DNA from 4 places in the Pseudoalteromonas sp. S4492 genome. Region 4 is predicted to be linked to each of the others. Evidence: predicted binding sites of a transcription regulator. Region 4 holds the regulator's gene; each other region holds the start of a gene.
What was found. The regulator sigma-54, encoded in region 4, starts transcription at its own class of promoters, with help from an activator protein. The targets are predictions, from matches to a motif close to GTTGGCACGNNNNTNGNNT.
Positions count from the first base shown of each region.

Region 1: the regulator sigma-54 is predicted to act here: its motif matches at 1,930-1,948, upstream of dps (DNA starvation/stationary phase protection protein Dps).
Region 2: the regulator sigma-54 is predicted to act here: its motif matches at 1,492-1,510, upstream of CWC28_RS19630 (CsbD family protein).
Region 3: the regulator sigma-54 is predicted to act here: its motif matches at 1,398-1,416, upstream of glnA (glutamate--ammonia ligase).

Region 1 is NZ_PNCP01000033.1:31,831-35,024, reverse strand. Features, by position in the region: gene CWC28_RS09815 (GGDEF domain-containing protein) at 1-170, shown strand, start outside; gene CWC28_RS09810 (substrate-binding domain-containing protein) at 384-1,289, shown strand; gene CWC28_RS09805 (CBS domain-containing protein) at 1,369-1,788, shown strand; gene dps (DNA starvation/stationary phase protection protein Dps) at 2,016-2,534, shown strand; gene corA (magnesium/cobalt transporter CorA) at 2,595-3,194, opposite strand, start outside.
Region 2 is NZ_PNCP01000068.1:56,509-59,702, reverse strand. Features, by position in the region: gene CWC28_RS19635 (GGDEF domain-containing protein) at 175-1,215, shown strand; gene CWC28_RS19630 (CsbD family protein) at 1,256-1,453, opposite strand; gene CWC28_RS19625 (substrate-binding periplasmic protein) at 1,649-2,416, opposite strand; gene hrpB (ATP-dependent helicase HrpB) at 2,586-3,194, shown strand, end outside.
Region 3 is NZ_PNCP01000038.1:11,104-14,297, forward strand. Features, by position in the region: gene typA (translational GTPase TypA) at 1-964, opposite strand, end outside; gene glnA (glutamate--ammonia ligase) at 1,472-2,878, shown strand; gene CWC28_RS11990 (DUF4124 domain-containing protein) at 3,009-3,194, shown strand, end outside.
Region 4 is NZ_PNCP01000019.1:92,993-96,186, reverse strand. Features, by position in the region: gene lptB (LPS export ABC transporter ATP-binding protein) at 1-224, shown strand, start outside; gene CWC28_RS05965 (RNA polymerase factor sigma-54) at 340-1,836, shown strand; gene hpf (ribosome hibernation promoting factor) at 1,864-2,151, shown strand; gene ptsN (PTS IIA-like nitrogen regulatory protein PtsN) at 2,155-2,607, shown strand; gene rapZ (RNase adapter RapZ) at 2,608-3,194, shown strand, end outside.

The DNA of each region.
Region 1 (3,194 bases), on a different contig from region 4:
AAATAGCTTATCGAGAACATCGTATATCGGTTACTGCTAGCTTTGGTTTAACCAATTGGCAACCAAATGACAGCTTTGAAAGCTTAGTAAACCGCGCAGACAAAGCTGTTTATGCAGCGAAGAATAATGGTCGTAATCGCATAGAAACCAACAGCCAAAACAAGGAATAAATGACTAGGGACACTACGAAAACAAATACCTTTCTATCAATCTTGTAAATTCGAACTCTGCCACTATAATTAGCTCGTGCTTATACTTAACTTGCAATATGTAGTGCTATGTCTTTAAAAGTATTATTAAATTTTAAATTAAACTGGGTGTTTTTGTGCGCCAGTTTTTGGTTTTTTTCCCTACCAATTCAGGCTAAATATGTGGTGGCTGTTGTGGGTAAAACTAAAAACGATAGCTTTTATCAGCAAGCTTTTAAAGGCTGTGAGCAATTTGCAAAACAGCATCTCGATTTTGAATGTATTTACGACGGCCCCAAAGATTTTCAAGATATTCGCACGCAAGTATTAGTGATCACCGATCTTGTTCGCAGAAATAATATTAGTGGTTTATTAATCGCAACCACAGATTCCAATTACCTTGTTGAAAGAGCATTAAAAAAGTTACACGATAACCAGATCCCAGTGATCACTTTTGACTCTGATCTGCTTGAGGAAGATCAGCAGTACCGTTTAGCTTATGTGGGTACCAATAATTTTGATTATGGTGTGGCCTTGGGGAACGAATTAAAAAAATTCACCAACAAGGCAAATAATCAAGTGTGTATTCAATCAGGGCATTCAACAACGCCTAATTTAAACAAGCGTATTGAAGGCGTTCGCTATGCCTTATCAGGGCAAACAGAGAAACGTTTAAGCGGTGAAAATGGCTGGAGTGAATTTGACCGTTGCCCTTTATATAGCTTAGGTAAGCGAGGGGTGTCACTCGGTCAACTCGACAAACTGCTTAACCTTGAAAATCCACCACTATTTCTAGCGGTAGCCGGTTTTGCTCAATTTAACCCTAACTATGCAAACGTGATTGCTAAACATAAACAACGTATTGCCAATCAAGAAGTGGTGATTGTTTCTGCCGATACTGAGCAAATGCAATTAGCAGTATTACAGCAAGGATTATCATCGGCCAATATTGGTCAAAACCCTTTTGAAATGGGCCGACTTTCTGCCGAGTTGATGTATCAATACCTCACTAAAGGTGAACGCCCAGCTAAGTCTCACTATTATTTAGACTTTCATTATTGTCAGCAAAGTAATGCTGGCACTTGCACCGTTAATCACTAAAACTTTGATCTCACTAAAGTGCAATTAACTCGATAAGCGCTAGACTTACCACAACTTGATTAATTGTAAGGATGTAGCCATGACACACCTAGTTAGTGATTTGATGACGCCAGACCCATTCGCCATTAGCGCGCAAAATACCCTGCATGATGCTCATAATCTAATGAAAGAGAAAAATGTCCGTCATATCCCAGTGATCAATGAGCACGGTGGTTTAGTTGGCATGTTAACGCAAAAAATCATGATTGCTCAGGTAATGAATATCATGGCTAATTACAGCGCCAGCGCTCTTGAACGCAAGGAAAAGCAAACCAAAGTAGTTGATATTATGGCTACCGATTTTACCAGTATCTCGCCAGAGCAACCGCTACACGAAGTTGCTAAGTTTTTTGTTGAAAACCGTCATGGCTGCATGCCGGTGGTTGATAAAGATAACAACCTAGTGGGAATTCTAACTTCATCAGACTTTGTTCGTTTAGCGGCGGCATTACTTTCTTAACTCGTAACTTTGTATCTGCACACTGAATTTTTTACAGAAGGTGTGCAGAGTTTTCATACTCCCTCATAACCACAACTACTCCAGCCCAAGATAAAAATCAAATTAACCATTTATATTCAACACTTTATAGTTTTATGATTATCAGGCACAACGCTTGCTTCTATGTAATTACACATGCTTTTTAGATTAAAAGCGAAAGGAAATTTACAGATAATCTCGGAGGAGTAATGAGTAATTCATCATCAAAAGTCGCAGAATTTACAGCACCTGGTGTTAAAGACCAAGCTGCAGCGGACACGATTGCTATTCTAGACCAGCGCATGGTCGCTTTAATCGATTTACACCTCACTTTAAAACACATTCATTGGAATGTTGTTGGCCCTAATTTTATTGGTGTACACGAAATGCTTGATCCACAAGTAAGCGCAGTGCAAGAGATGACTGACACGATTGCAGAGCGTATCGCAACCATGGGCGGCGTACCTGTTGGTACACCTCAATCAATTGTAGAACGCCGTACTTGGCAAGATTATTCAATTGGTAAAGGCTTAGTGACTGACCACCTAACAGCGCTTGATAAAGTGTATAATGGTGTTAATAAAGACCACCGTGCAGCTATCGATAAGCTTGGTGAGCTAGACCCTGTTTCTGAAGATATGATCACAGGCCAACTGGCTGACTTAGAACAATTCCAATGGTTTGTTCGTGCACATATCGAATCGTCTACCGGCGAATTGAAAGGTTAAACCCCCTAGGTCTATCCGAAGACCCCTTGCCCAGCATTTGCTGGGCTTTTTTATGCTTTGTTACAACCAACCTTTATGTTTAAAGAACAAGTAAGGTGCAAAGCCAGACAGCAACATAATGCCAATTGCAAACGGGTAACCCCATGCCCATTGCAGTTCAGGCATGCTGTTAAAATTCATCCCATAGATACTGGCGACAACGGTCGGCGGTAAAAACACCACTGAGGCAATAGAGAAGGTTTTTATAATTTGGTTTTGTTCGATGTTAATAAAACCCTGAGTCGAGTCCATTAAGAAATTCACCTTATCAAACAAAAATGTACAGTGAGACATAAGGGTATCAATATCGAGTACAATTTCACGTAGTGATTCGCGATCTTCTGTCGGCGCTCCTAGATGGCGCAGTAAAAACGAGATATTCCGGCGCGTATCCATCAAACATAAACGAACTTTACCGTTATTATCTTCAAGGCGCGAAATTCGACTAACAGCTTCTTCTAAGTCTGAGTCATCCTCTTCAAGTACATAGGCACTGAGTTTTTCTAACTGGTGATGCATGTCTTCAAGCATATCAGCGTGGTTTTCGACTTTTTGGTCAAATAAAGTCACCAAAAGTTGCTTTGGATTATCACACGCTACCTGCCCTTTCCGAGCACGCAA
Region 2 (3,194 bases), on a different contig from region 4:
TCGTTATTTAGTTGTGCTCGGCAATTGCTCCTGCATTGCTCTACCTTCTGCATCCATGCAGTCGTAAATCAGAAATTTTTAACGCAGGTAGCGACAGGTTTAATCCCTCAAAATGATTAAGTATTATTGCGGATTGGTATTGTTGAGATTGATCAAGAAATCTAAGGTGAAATTGTGATTGATACAGTGAATGCAAGCGACAAAGATAAAGCACGATTTTTACGTGTTTTTGCATTTATTGGTTCGATCACTTCGTTTTTAATGGCGATCACCAGCTATCAAGATGGATACCATGCCCTTAGCTATTTATTGATTATTGGCGGCTTTGTGTTTGCCTCACCTTTCGTTATTAAAAATCGTGACGAAACCATAGCAGTACTTATGCTGTACGCTCTCTATTCGATGATGTGTTTTTTAATCGTATCAGGAGGTAGTAATGGCACGGGGCCATTGTGGTTGTTTATCGTATCTCCTGTGACCTTTTTTATTCGTGGCTTAAAGCGCGGAGCGTTCGATCTTATCTTGCTTGCCAGTATTATCTCGGTGCTTTTCTATTTTACCGATCAATTTGGTTATTACAGTTATCCGAGTCATTATTTTCCTACACGTGTCATGCTGTGTTTCTCGATTTTATGTATTTTGGGTGGCTTCTACGAATATTACCGCAACAAATACAGTTTGCAGTTAATGGAACAACTTAAGCTTAATCAAAAGCTTGCACGTACTGATGCGATGACTGAACTCGCTAACCGTCGCTACGCAACTGAGTGCTTGCAAGATAAGCGCTTTTGCGAAGGGGCTGTGTTCTTGCTGATGGATGTTGATAACTTTAAGCAAATCAACGACACCTACGGTCATCAAGTGGGCGATGAGGTGCTAATATTTTTCGCTGATGTCTTTAAAGAAGTGTGCACAGAAGAAGATGTTATTTCCCGTTGGGGCGGCGAAGAGTTCTTAATTGTGATCCCAACAGGGTATGAGCTTAGAGCCAGAAAAGTCGCTGAAAAAATCCATAAGAAGCTTGCTGAAAAGCCATTTACGAGCGGCCAGCATCGTTTTAATGTCACCTTAAGTATTGGTTTGTACGTGCGCGTTGCTGATGAGAGCGTGGATCACTGTTTGAACATTGCCGATAAACGGCTTTACCGCGCTAAATCGCAAGGTAAAAATCAAACGGTTGCTGAAGTTGATTTAGCGAAGCATGAGCCGGCTTGATAAATAAAGCCGCAATTAGCGGCTTTATTGATTGCTCAAATTAATGGCTTTTTTCAAAGTCGCTGACTTCACGCTCAGCTTCTTTCTTCGATTTACCGTATTTTTGCTGAAGTTTACCAACCAGCTCTTTACGGCTACCTTCAATTTTATCTAAATCATCATCGGTAAGGTCACCCCATTTACGTTGTGCTTTACCTTTAAGCTCTTTCCAGTTGCCTTCTAAACGATCGCTGTTCATCATAATCTCCTTACTTTGTTAAACATTCATCTTAGTAATAGCAATCGCTGTACCAACTTGGCGAATTTATTAACTGATTGATTTATAGTTGTTTTATGCTTTTACATATAATGAGTGGAATTTAAAAGTTTGCAATTACTACGTAGTTTTTAGAATCAGCCTGTAATATTTTCTGTTGCGCTAGTTTTTAGATACTTAGTGGCTTTTAGATGTATAGCGATTGATTATCCGCGTGTATTCTTCAGTTGATTTTAGTTTACGTAAGTTCTCGTTAAACTGGTCTCTTAAGGCTTCGTCTCGGAATAAAAAGCCACTGGGATTTTTGCCAAATAACGCAAATCGTTGTACAGGTTTAGAGACATCAATTTCGTCATTGATATTAATTAACGCTCGATAATAATCAAAAATTTTACCGTCCATCTGGATCACCTCGTAGCGCTCTCGATACAAAAGCTGTACTTGTGCAAGTTGATCATAGGTTTCTGCGTATTGTGGGTTTTCTCTGGCCATTGCTTGATATTCTGGTGTGAGTAATTCTTTTGCACCTTGCCATGAAAGAACACTAAAGTGTTTTAATTGTGCAATAGAGCTAAGCTGCAGGTTTTGCTTGGCCAGACTAAAAGCGAAGTTCTCGTAGCTGTAAGCAATATCTGAAAAGTAACCGCTCATTTGATGGGTTTCGATAATTTTTTCATTAATATCAGACACAACATCAACTAAGTTCTCAGTATACAAAGGGATCCGCCTTGCATAGGGAACGTAGACAAAGTGTATTTGATAACCGTGAACACCGAGTGTTGCACGAAGTAAGTCAGGAATAATACCTGTGTTGTCTTCAACCATCACCCAAGGTGGTAGTGTATTGCCAAGTGCAACCGTAATTTTTTGCTGACTAAACGCTTTTTGAAACGGGAAAACTAAAAGTAGCAAGGTGATTAAAATACGGGTGTAAATCCTGAACAAGTTAATTCCTTATTCTGATTTTTGTTTGGTCGTTTAATCAAGAATAAGTCTAAACTGGCAGAATGCAATGTTTTCACTTCTAAAGCCCGAGATAGAAAATAAGCCTATAGCCATCGCAATTTTTAGTTTTTTGATACAATGCGCGAAAAGAAAGTAAGAGATACCTAACGTGCTGCCAGTTCAAGATATTTATCAATCCCTGTTAACCACATTACAGAGTAACCCAATGGCTTTATTGCAAGCGCCACCGGGAGCGGGTAAATCGACATGGCTGCCTCTTACCCTAATGCGCGAAGGTCACTTTAAACGCATTGTTATGTTAGAGCCAAGACGACTGGCCGCACGCAATATTGCCCAGTATTTGGCAAGTCAGCAGAATGAAAAAGTCGGTGACAGTGTCGGCTTACGCATTCGTGGCGAATCAAAAGTAAGTTCTACAACTAAACTCGAAATTGTCACTGAAGGTATGCTGACGCGTATGTTGCAAAATGACCCAGAGCTTAGTGATGTTGATTTACTTATATTTGATGAATTTCATGAGCGCTCAATTGCCGCAGATACGGCTTTGGCATTTGCCCTCGAAACACAGGCGGCACTTCGCGATGATTTAAAAATCTTACTGATGTCGGCAACCTTAGATGGCGATCGTTACAGTGAGTTTTTCAGCTGTCCGATTATTTCATCACAAGGACGAAGCTACCCCATTGATGAAGTGTATATTCCACTTAAAGACGAAAGCCGTTGGCTCGATGACATACCTGCACTAATAAAACAGGCG
Region 3 (3,194 bases), on a different contig from region 4:
TACCAGCAAATGGTGATGTGTTTACAGAGAACGTCATTGTTACTGTAGGCTCATCAACGCTTAGCGGTGGTAATGCTTCAACGGTATTTACATCACAGATAGTGTCTGAGATTTTCAGCTCACCAAGACCTGTGATTGCAATGATGTCACCCGCGCCAGCAGATTCTGCTTCATGACGCTCAAGACCTAAGTAACTCATTACTTGGCCAACTTTACCGTTACGCTTAGTACCGTCTGCGCTTACAACAGTAACCTGTTGGTTAGGACGAACAGTACCACGCTTGATACGACCTACACCGATAACACCGATGTATGAGTTGTAGTCAAGCTGAGAAATTTGCATTTGGAAAGCACCTTCAGGATCTGCATCCGGTGGAGATACTTCGTCAACGATCATCTGGAACATTGGTTCCATGTTATCTGATGGCTCGTCTAAATCCATTGTTGCCCAGCCGTTGATAGCTGATGCATAGATTACTTTAAAGTCTAACTGTTCGTCAGTTGCACCTAGGTTATCGAATAAGTCGAAAACTTGGTCCATAACCCAGTCAGGACGTGCACCTGGTTTGTCGATTTTGTTGATTACAACAATCGGCGTTAAACCTTGTGCGAATGCTTTTTGCGTTACGAAACGCGTTTGCGGCATTGGACCTTCTTGAGCATCAACAAGTAGTAATACTGAGTCAGCCATCGAAAGTACGCGTTCTACTTCACCACCGAAGTCGGCGTGTCCTGGGGTGTCTACGATATTGATATGGTAGTCGTTCCAAGAGATAGCAGTGTTCTTAGCTAAAATGGTAATACCACGCTCTTTCTCAATGTCGTTTGAGTCCATTACGCGCTCTTCGTTACCGCCGCGCGTTTCTAATGTGCCTGATTGCTCAAGCAGTTTATCAACCAGAGTTGTTTTACCGTGGTCAACGTGGGCGATAATCGCTATATTTCTTAACTTTTCGATGCTCATATTTTTTCTCAGAGAAATTGAATCTCATTGATCCTGCAAGATCTACGCACTCACCTGCATTTTCACCAGATGTCCCAGCATAGGATTTAAAAGGGCGCATATTATCCCTTAATAATGGCATGGATGAAAGTTTATCCAATATAAATTTATAAACTTTCTTCAGGCTTTTTATAAGTATCTGTTTTATAAATGACAAATTTATGAAAATTAAAGTGAATCTGAACTCAAAACTGGCGAAATTTTAGTTTTTGAACCATATTTTGGCACTAAATCGTGTTTACAACAGACAAATTGGCATGCGCAATTATTGTGCAAATCGCAGTCGCACTTTTTACGCACCAGAATGATCTTTTTACGCACCAAATTAGTGCAAAAAAAGTTAACAAAACCAGAAGGCGTTTACTTTTTACAAGGCTAAACAATGCGTTAAAAACATGGCACGAAACCAGCTTATATAAGTCAAAAGCAATAATGCAGCAAAAATAAAACCCAACAATTGGAGGACACATGTCACAATCGGTTTTAGATTTTATCAAAGAAAATGACGTTAAGTTCATTGATTTACGCTTTACTGATACTAAAGGTAAAGAACAGCATGTTTCTATTCCTCATCATCAAGTTAATGAAGACTTTTTTGAAGACGGAAAAATGTTCGACGGCTCTTCAATTGCTGGTTGGAAAGGTATCAACGAATCAGACATGGTATTAATGCCTGTTCCTGAGTCTGCGAAAATGGACCCATTTTCTGAAGAAGCAACACTAATCATCCGTTGTGACGTAGTTGAACCTTCAACACTTCAAGGTTACGAGCGTGACCCACGTTCTGTTGCAAAACGCGCTGAAGAGTACATGCGTTCTACTGGTATTGCTGACACTGTTTTATTTGGTCCAGAGCCAGAGTTCTTCCTATTTGACGACGTTAAATACAAATCAGACATGTCTGGTTCAATGTACAAAATCGATGACATCGAAGCTTCATGGAACTCTGATAAAGACTACGAAGGTGGCAACAAAGGTCACCGTCCAGGTGTTAAAGGCGGTTACTTCCCGTGTTCACCTGTTGATTCATCACAAGATTGGCGTTCAGCGACTTGTTTAGTTCTTGAAGAACTTGGTCAAGTTGTAGAAGCTCACCACCACGAAGTAGCAACTGCGGGTCAAAATGAGATCGCAACTCGCTTCAATACAATGGTATTAAAAGCTGACGAAATCCAAGAGATGAAATATGTTATCCATAACATGGCTCACTTATATGGTAAAACAGCGACTTTCATGCCTAAGCCAATCGTTGGTGATAACGGTTCTGGTATGCACTGTCACCAATCACTAGGTAAAGATGGCGTGAACATCTTCGCTGGTGACAAGTACGCTGGTCTTTCTGAAGAAGCACTTTACTACATTGGTGGTATCATCAAGCACGCTAAAGCAATCAACGCATTCGCTAACGCGTCAACTAACTCATACAAACGCCTAGTACCTGGCTTCGAAGCACCAGTAATGCTTGCATACTCTGCACGTAACCGTTCTGCTTCAATCCGTATTCCAGTGGTACCGTCTGCTAAAGCACGTCGTATCGAAGTACGTTTCCCTGATCCAACAGCTAACCCATACTTAGCGTTCTCTGCAATGCTTATGGCTGGCCTTGACGGTATCAAAAACAAGATCCACCCTGGCGATGCAATGGACAAAGACTTATACGATCTACCTGCTGAAGAAGCAGCTGAGATCCCACAAGTTGCATCTTCTTTATCTGAAGCACTAGCATCACTTGACGCTGACCGTGAGTTCTTAAAAGCTGGCGGCGTGTTCACTGATGACCTAATCGATGCTTACATCGCGCTAAAAGGCAAAGAAGTTGAAAAACTTAACATGACAACTCACCCAGTTGAGTTCGAAATGTACTACAGCGTGTAATACGCTGTAGCAGAATTATCTAAAGATAATAAATGTGTGTTCTCAAGCCCGCTCCGCGGGCTTTTTTAATGGTAATTGAGCGGGTTCTACTCTACAGTTTTAGTTAGATTAAAAAATGCAGGGTTGCAGGGTGAAAAGCACAACTTTATTGGTACTATCGCTGATTTTTCTAAGCTTTTTTAGCTATGGCGCAGCGCAAAAAGTCTATTCTTGGAAAGATAAGAACGGCGTTTTAGTATTTTCTGATACACCACGACCTGGTGCGACAGAAGTAAAGATGAACACCCAAAACCTGACCATGCCAGCTACCGACACC
Region 4 (3,194 bases):
TTGATCCAATTTCAGTGTTAGATATAAAGAAAATTATTGAGCACCTAAAAAACCGCGGTATTGGGGTACTCATTACTGACCATAATGTTAGAGAAACCCTTGATGTTTGTGAAAAAGCCTACATTGTTTCTCATGGGGAGCTAATTGCATCAGGCACACCTGAGCACGTATTAGCTGACCAAACTGTACGTGATGTATATCTAGGCGAGCAATTCAGGCTGTAACCATTACGCCACCGACTAGAGCATCTGCTAGACTTATAACAATGACAATAAATCGATAATTTTTTAACTGTCACAGCACAGTCATCGATAACTTAAAAAGGATTGTTAGGGATACATGAGGCAATCATTACAGCTGCGCATGGGCCAGCAACTTACAATGACTCCACAACTGCAACAAGCGATTCGTTTGTTGCAGCTCAGTACATTGGATCTCCAGCAAGAAATTCAAGAAGCGCTTGATAGTAATCCCCTACTTGAAGTGGAAGAGGCTGATTACAACGAAGAAAGTATCGGTAAGAATGAGCAAAAAGCTGAATCTGACGATATGCAACTAAGCGCGTCTGCAGAAGAAGCACCTAGCGAATACGAGCAAGAAAGCAGTGACGCCCTCAATAAAGACACCGTAAGTGATGACTTAGCAATGGACGTCACGTGGGACGAGTACATGAGTGCTGCCCCATCAACATCATCAGGACCTATGCCTGAAGATGAGTCTATTTACCAAGGCGCATCAACTGAAACCCTACAAGAATACCTAATGTGGCAATTACAGCTCACGCCATTTAGCCCAACTGACGAAGCGATTGCCGTAGCCATAGTAGAAGCCATAGACGACTCAGGTATTTTAACGATCAGCTGTGAAGATATTGTCGAAAGCTTTAATCAAAATAACGATGAAGAAGAAATCGAACTTGATGAAGTTGAAGCGGTCTTAAAAAGAATACAATTATTCGATCCTGTTGGTATTGGCGCGCGCAGTTTACAAGAATGCCTGTGTATTCAGCTTCGTCAATTTGACGCTAGCACACCATATTTAGCTGAAACTAAAATGGTTTTATCTGAGCATATCGAATTATTAGCGAGTCGCGACTATCGCACTTTGATGAAAAAGACTAAGCTTAAAGAAAATGAGCTTAAAGAAGTGATGACGCTTATTCACAGCTTAAATCCTAAGCCTGCGGATAGCATAGTACGCGAAGAGTCTGAGTACGTTATACCTGATGTATCAGTGAAAAAAGTAAAAGGTCGCTGGGTGGTTGAGTTAAACCCAGATTGTATGCCAAAGATTAGAGTAAACAGCCAATATGCGGCTATGTCTCGCTCAGTAAAATCGAGTAGCGACAGCCAATTTATTCGCTCTCACTTACAAGAAGCAAAGTGGTTTATTAAGAGCTTAGAAAGCCGTAACGATACGTTATTAAAAGTAACCAACTGTATCGTTCAACAACAACAAGCTTTCTTTGAGCACGGCCCTGAAGCGATGAAGCCGATGGTGCTAAATGATGTTGCTGAAATGGTCGAAATGCATGAATCGACAATTTCACGTGTAACAACGCAAAAATATATGCATACCCCGAGGGGTATTTTTGAGTTGAAATATTTCTTCTCAAGCCATGTCAGCACCGAAAATGGTGGTGAGTGTTCTTCTACGGCAATACGCGCTTTAATCAAGAAGTTAGTGGCCGCAGAAAACTCAGCTAAACCATTGAGTGATAGTAAAATTGCAGATATATTGGCTGAGCAAGGAATTAAAGTAGCTAGACGTACAATTGCAAAATATCGTGAGTCTCTAGCAATACCTCCGTCTAATCAGCGCAAGAGTTTGATTTAGACGTTTTACATAGAAGGAAAAATGCTTATGCAACTAAATTTAACTGGTCGTCATGTAGAAATCACTGATTCATTAAGAGACTATGTAAACACCAAGTTTGCGAAACTAGAAAGGCATTTTGACCATATAAATAATGTTCATGTCATTCTAGATGTAGAAAAATTAAGCCAAAAAGCAGAAGCAACTTTACATGTAAACGGAGGCGAATTGTTCGCTTCTACAGAACATCAAGATATGTACGCAGCCATTGACTCACTGATCGATAAGCTTGATCGCCAAGTCATTAAACACAAAGAGAAATTAGCTCGACATTAAATTATGAAACTAAGTTCACTTACTAACCAGGACTGCAGCAAAGCTGCGGTCCTTTTTAATAGCAAAAAAAGAATTCTTGAATATATCAGCGAACTGGCCCACCAGCAGCTTCCTCATTTATCGCAACAAGATATCCTAGATGCTTTGCTCAACCGAGAAAAACTAGGCAGCACCGGCATCGGTCGCGGTATTGCTATTCCCCATGGTCGAATGAGCGGTGCCGATGAACCCCATGCGTTTATCATAGTGAGTGAATCACCCATCAATTTTGATGCTATTGATAACCGCCCGGTTGATATATTTGTGGCACTCATCGTACCAGATGGTGACTGTCAGCTTCACCTAAAGACCTTATCAACAATTGCTGATAGACTTAAAGATAAAGAATTTTGTAAACAGTTACGCAGTGCTACAACCGATCAGCAACTGTTTCAGGTCATATCAGCAGAGGCATAAATGGAATTAATCATTATCAGCGGTCGCTCAGGCTCAGGTAAATCGGTCGCTTTACGAGTACTTGAAGACTTAGGCTATTATTGCGTTGATAATATTCCAGTGAATTTGCTGCCTTCACTCGTACGTAGCGTATCTGATAATTACGATAAAATAGCAGTCAGTATCGACGTACGTAACTTACCGAAAGAGCAGCAAGAATTTAATGATATTCTTGAATACCTACCAGGGTTTGCAAACCCAACGCTATTTTACTTAGATAGTGATGATCAAACCCTGATAAAGCGCTTTTCAGAAACACGCCGCTTACATCCATTATCGATTGATTCTTTGCCACTCGATCTTGCTATTAAACAAGAAAAAATATTGCTCGATGTGCTGATCACCCGCGCTGATTTTATGATTGACACCACCGATTTGAGTGTTCATCAGTTAGCTGAATCAATTCGCGAAAAGATCTTAGGTAAAAAAGATAAAAAGCTGATTATTACTTTTATGTCGTTTGGCTTTAAGCACGGTATACCAAAAGAAGCTGACTACGTATTTGATGCACGCTTTTTACCTAATCCACACTGGGAGCCAGATTTAAA